2 regions of the Staphylococcus sp. GDY8P57P genome follow, and region 2 is predicted to be linked to the other one. Evidence: riboswitches for the same ligand, from Rfam matches in the RefSeq annotation. Region 2 holds a riboswitch; the other holds the start of a gene.
The links. A riboswitch is a leader RNA that binds a small molecule or an ion and turns the genes downstream of it on or off. The one in region 2 is predicted to bind S-adenosylmethionine.

Region 1: linked by a shared signal. The riboswitch ahead of KA878_RS02535 (methionine ABC transporter ATP-binding protein) and the one ahead of KA878_RS07205 (MetQ/NlpA family ABC transporter substrate-binding protein) in region 2 are both predicted to bind S-adenosylmethionine.

The regions. Positions count from the first base shown of each region.
Region 1 is NZ_JAESLK010000006.1:17,268-20,486, forward strand. Features, by position in the region: gene gcvH (glycine cleavage system protein GcvH) at 1-45, shown strand, start outside; gene KA878_RS02525 (toprim domain-containing protein) at 236-622, shown strand; gene KA878_RS02530 (thioredoxin family protein) at 615-911, shown strand; SAM riboswitch class I at 969-1,074, shown strand; gene KA878_RS02535 (methionine ABC transporter ATP-binding protein) at 1,161-2,186, shown strand; gene KA878_RS02540 (methionine ABC transporter permease) at 2,179-2,874, shown strand; gene KA878_RS02545 (MetQ/NlpA family ABC transporter substrate-binding protein) at 2,895-3,219, shown strand, end outside.
Region 2 is NZ_JAESLK010000019.1:64,523-67,741, reverse strand. Features, by position in the region: gene KA878_RS07210 (aspartate aminotransferase family protein) at 1-482, opposite strand, end outside; gene KA878_RS07205 (MetQ/NlpA family ABC transporter substrate-binding protein) at 750-1,565, opposite strand; SAM riboswitch class I at 1,677-1,783, opposite strand; gene KA878_RS07200 (hypothetical protein) at 1,931-2,356, shown strand; gene KA878_RS07195 (cell surface protein) at 2,554-3,180, shown strand.

The DNA.
Region 1 (3,219 bases), on a different contig from region 2:
GAATTATTATCAGCTGATCAATATAAAGAAATGATTGGTGAATAATTAATTTAAACTCCTTGATTGCGATCATGGAGTTTTTATTTTGTCTTTTTATCTATAAAGTAATCATCTCAGTTTGGTATGGCGTCTATAATTGCGTACATTGTTAAGTAATTGTAAATGATGTTTAAGGTATGCGCGTTCTGTGAAGAAGTAACTGATTGTTTATTATCGACTTAGAAGGTGGATTAACATGGCAATTTTAAATAAAGTTATAATTGTTGAAGGCAAATCTGATAAGAAGAGAGTACAACAAGTCATCGCTGAACCTATCAATATTATTTGTACGCATGGTACAATGAGTATTGATAAATTAGATGACATGATTGAAACATTATATGACAAGCAAGTCTTTGTGCTAGCAGATTCAGATGACGAAGGTGAAAAGATAAGAAAGTGGTTTAAACGTCATCTTAGTGAATGTGAACACATTTATGTTGATAAAACATATTGTGAAGTTGCTAGATGTCCCAAGAACTATCTTGCGCATGTATTGAGTAAACATGGCTTTACAGTACGTAAAGAAAAACGTCTAATTCCCAATTTAACGACTGAAAGGTTAGTAATCATGCATGAGTAAATCTATAGAAATTGAAGATATTAGTGAGAATTTTAATAAAGATAAACACCTCATTTTCGGATACACACCGATGTGTGGTACATGTAAAATGTCTGAGCGAATGCTCGATATTGCGAATGAAATACTACATTTACCCGTTAAAAAAATCGATTTGAATTACCATCCTAAATATAGTGAACGTAACAAAATTATGTCAGTACCTGTTCTAATTGTTATGAATAAGGACATAGAGGTAGATAGAATTTATGCATTTCAATCTGTACCTTATTTGTTAGAAAAATTAAAATAATTGTTGACGAAATTATAGTGCAATGGTAGGATATAAATTAATTAAATAGTGCGAAAACTCTTATCAAGAGAGGTGGAGGGATGTGCCCTATGAAGCCCGGCAACCGTCTAATATTAGAAATGGTGCCAATTCACATAAAGTTAATTACTTTAGAAGATGAGAGAAAGATGAATCAATGCTTTCTCAACTTAATCTAAAGTGAGAAAGCATTTTTTTAATTACATAATGAATTTTAAGGAGGCACTAAACGTGATTGAGTTAAATCAAGTTGTTAAACGCTATCACACAAAAGATAAGGATGTACTAGCAGTTGATCACGTTAACTTAAATATAGAAACGGGCTCTATTTTTGGAGTTATCGGATTCTCTGGTGCTGGTAAAAGTACGTTAATTAGAATGTTCAATAATCTAGAAGCGCCTACATCTGGCGATATTATTATAGATGGCGATAATATTAACAAACTTTCAAAAGCAGAATTAAGAAAAAAACGTCAAAAAGTAAGTATGGTATTCCAACACTTTAACTTATTATGGTCAAGAACGGTACTTCGCAATATTATGTTCCCGTTAGAAATTGCAGGATACTCTAAAGGTAAAGCAATTGAAAGAGCACGAGAATTAATTGATCTTGTTGGTTTGAAGGGACGAGAAAATGCTTATCCTTCTGAATTATCAGGTGGTCAGAAACAAAGAGTCGGCATCGCACGAGCTTTGGCAAACGCACCAGATGTTCTATTATGTGACGAAGCTACTAGTGCATTAGACCCACAAACAACAGATGAAATATTAGACTTACTGTTAAAGATTAAAGCGCGCGAAAATCTTACAATTGTGATCATCACACATGAAATGCACGTTATCAGACGTGTTTGTGATGAAGTAGCAGTTATGGAAAGCGGACGTGTGATAGAGCAAGGTAAAGTAACGCAAGTATTTGAAAATCCACAACACGAAGTGACTAAACGCTTCGTGAAAGATGATTTAGATGATGATTTTGAAGAATCTATCCAACATCTTGAACCGTTAGATTCAGATGCTTATATCGTTAGACTTAATTTCAATGGTGATAATACGACAGAACCCGTTGTTTCGTACATAAGTAAAACACATAACATTGATATCAATATTCTTGAGGCAAATATTAAAAACACACGTGGCGGTGCAGTAGGCTTCTTAGTGGTTCACATACCACATATTGCTGAAACAGAATTTGAGACATTTAAAGAAGATTTACATCAGCAACATGTAAATGTGGAGGTGGTTAAGCATGGATAAATCATACGGTGATATTTTTAAAGAGATGATTACAATGCCTAACGTCCAGTGGCCAGAAGTATGGCAAGCCATTTATGAAACGCTTTATATGACTATTGTGTCGACGATTTTCGCATTTATTTTTGGTTTGATTTTAGGTGTACTTTTATTTCTATCAGCCAAGAGTAATTCGAAAGGTGCTAGAGTCTTTTATAGTATCGTTTCATTTATAGTTAACCTGTTCCGAGCAATTCCATTTATCATCTTAATCTTGTTATTAATTCCATTTACAAGTGTCTTACTCGGAACAATCAGTGGTCCAACGGGTGCTTTACCAGCATTAGTCATCGGCGCAGCGCCATTCTATGCAAGATTAGTTGAAATTGCTTTTAAAGAGATAGATAAAGGTGTTATAGAAGCGGCTTGGTCAATGGGAGCAAGTACTTGGACGGTTGTTCGTAAAGTACTATTACCAGAAGCAATGCCAGCACTCGTTTCAGGTATTACCGTAACAGCAATCGCATTAGTTGGATCTACTGCAATTGCAGGTGTTATTGGTGCAGGTGGTTTAGGTAACTTAGCTTACTTAACAGGATTTACGCGTAACCAAAATGATGTCATTTTAGTTTCAACTGTATTTATTTTAATTATCGTATTTATAATCCAATTTATTGGGGATTGGATTACAAATAAAATTGACAAACGCTAAAAGAAAAGAGGAATGATTTAATGAAAAAACTTTTAAGCTTAATTTTAGTACTAACATTAACTGTCGTTTTAGCAGCTTGTGGCAATGGTAGTGGTGACAAAGATAAGAAAATCGTTGTAGGTGCATCTCCAGCACCACACGCTGAAATTCTAGAAAAAGCGAAACCTTTACTTAAAGAGAAGGGCTATGATCTAGAAATTAAAACAATTAACGATTACACAACACCAAACAAATTGTTAGATAAAGGTGAACTAGACGCGAACTATTTCCAACACGTACCTTACTTAAAAACTGAAAGTAAAGAAAAAGGATACAAAATTGAAGATGCAGGTAAAGTTCACTTAG
Region 2 (3,219 bases):
CCATAATGCTTGCGCATATTTAAGCTAATGGCTGACATCGATAGTGACCCAAATGTTGAACCATGATATGCATTTGTAAAACTAATGATATACGGTCGACCAGTATACGCTCTTACAAATTTAATAATGCCATCATTGGCGTCAGATCCACTCAATCCAAACGTCACACGTTTTTCATAATCACCTGGCGCAATATCACATAGTTTCTTAGATAATTTCACTGCTGGTTCATGATACATATATGCAGGTGTATAATGAATCAATTTCTCAGCTTGTTTCTGAATCGCTTCAATTACCGGTTTAGGTGCATGCCCTACATTTTGCGAGCTCGCGCTTGCTAATAAATCAATGTATTCTTTACCATCCACATCTACGAGTGTCGCACCGTAACCATGATCAATGGCTAATGGGTAATATTTAATTCTTCCTGATGCCGCAAAGTACTTCCCATCTTCTTGTATTAATTCCTCTGCTTTACTCATATTGACTCATCCTCCCATAATCGACCATCCCTTTTACATCCCTCTCTTTGAAAAGTCTCCGGCCATCTTAATAAACAATGTTTCATTGATAATATTCAATATCTTACTAATAATTGTCAGATTTGTAAATATTTTCTGAATAATCAAAAATAATTATAATTTGCTATTTTTAGTTTTTTTGATGATACATATTTATTAAAAAAATGAGGGAGTGGGACAGAATTCTTTTTAAATTCGTCGTCCCACTCCCCCAATAAAGATATAGGATTATTTACTTTCGTAAGGAATGACATCGTCTCCATATTCTTTTTTAATATAGTCTTTAATTTCTTTAGATTGCATGACTTTTAATAATTCTTGGAACTTCTTATCATTTTTATGTCCTTCTTGAACTGCGATAATGTTGGCAAATGGTGATGATTTACCTTCCATTACAATTGCATCTTTAGACGGTTTTAAACCATTATCGATGGCATAGTTAGAATTCATAATAACTGCTGCACCTTCACCGTTTTTATATGTTTTAGGTAAAAACTCAGCCCCTTGCTGATGATTAAATTTTAAATTCTTTTTATTTTCTGCAATATCTTCAAACTTGGCGTCTTCAATTTTGACACCTTTTTTCAACTTAATCAGACCTTCATCTACAAAGAAAGATAAAAATCGTCCTTCCTCTGCAGGGTTATTTGAAACATAGATTGTTGATCCTTCAGGAATATCTTTCAAATGTTTATATTTTTTACTATAGACACCCATTGGCGTTGTAAATACTTTACCTAATTCTTCTATTTTATAGCCATGACTTTTCTTCTCAGCTTTTAGATACGGTACGTGTTGGAAGAAGTTAGCATCTACATCGCCTTTATCTAATAATTTATTTGGTACTTTATAATCATTAACCTCTTTAACTTCTAGATCATAACCTTTTTTCTTTAATTGTTCTTTAGCTTTCTTCAACACATCTCCATGGGGTGCAGGTGAAGCAGCAACTGTGATTTTCTTATCATCCTCTTTATCTTTGCTACATCCTGCTAACACGATAATTAAAACTAAAATACTGATCATACTTAACCATTTTCTCATGTATATCGACACCTCTTTTTTAAAATGATTCAACTACACTTCAACTCTTAAATAGTTAGAAGACATAAAAAAATACTTTCTATTATTTAAGAGAAAGTATCGATACACTTTCTCTCATCTCTTAAAGTATTGTCTACTTTATGTGAATTAGCACCATTTCGTTACACGACGGTTGCTGGGCTTCTCAGGGCACATCCCTCCACCACTCTTGATAAGAGTTAACAAGTTTTATTGAATTGATATTATATTAGCATTGGATCAAGCTTGGGTCAATATCATTTTTTAAATATTCTAAATTTTTAAAATGTGTAAGTTGTTTTACTGTAGGGAATAGCTTGTTAAACACATTCGAAGGGTTGATGATTATGTTTCGTTACAGCTATCACTTACTTAGTGCATTGTTCATTAGTATTTTATTATTACTTATCATGTTTGTCATGGATGTGGTGATGCATACGACACACCTTACTTTGCTATTAATCAACATTGATTTCATCGCAGATCCTAATAAGACACCACTTATTTTAGAACTTTTAATTCATATCATTATTGGATTTTGTATTTACATAACGTTTCTAATCATTTATCTGTTATTCAAACCTTTATACAAATTAAGTTATCTCTTATTAATGATTATTTTTCTAATCTTATACCCATTACTTATTACGTTGGCTGAACGTTCACTGTTCCAATTTAATTGGGTAGCGTATGCCTTATGGATGGTCGCACACTTGATATTCACTTTACTGATGGCATGGTCGATTCCTTATTTTTCTAAAAAGAAATGGTAAGTTGATAACTATGCATGTTATATAAACAATCGCTTATAGTCATTAAAACATCACTATTGTAAATTTAACTTTACAAATACGCCGTTCTTTAAGCTAATTTAAAGTTTCAATATGGTTTACTTTAATCCCCTATTTTAATTAAATCTGAGTGTTACACTAACGTTGTAAAAGATAAATAATGAAATGGGGTTTTCATTGTGGTGAAGGTTTCTCTATTTGCGTCAACACTTTTAACAAGTACGGTAATATTATCTGCTTTTAACGGACAACATGCACTCGCAACTGATGTAGTGACGAAAGACAATGCACAAGAAATTGCTTCGGAAGCATTATCAAATAGTGGTGGTAATCCAGATTTACAAAACTTTGACAAAGCAATTGATAAAGGGGACTATTTCAAAATTGAAAGCCACAATAAGGCAAATGCTGGTATAGGTGTCTATAAAGTTTATAAAAATGGCCAAGTCGAATATAAAAATGATAGATACAGTAACTTCAATCGACTTCAAAGTGGAGAAACATATGTTGAACACGGTATTGCGAATGCCGCTGAATTAGATGACCGACAAAAAGCAGCGTCAAAAGTCAATTCCGTAGATTGTGCACGTGAATTAAATACTTACTATGTTGGTAACGTTAAATCTAATGAAGTACCTTCGTCTCAATCAGATCAAAAGCAAGAAAACCAGCATACGACGACGCAATCATCTTTACCAGAAACAGGTCAATCGCATCATGAACAATCCACTCAACTATTAGGTGGTCTTTGCTTATTATTGGGGAGCATATTCGTAGCGAAACAAACGCATAAGAACATTGACTAAGATATTACTAAGGGAGAGAGACAGAATTTAAAAGAATTC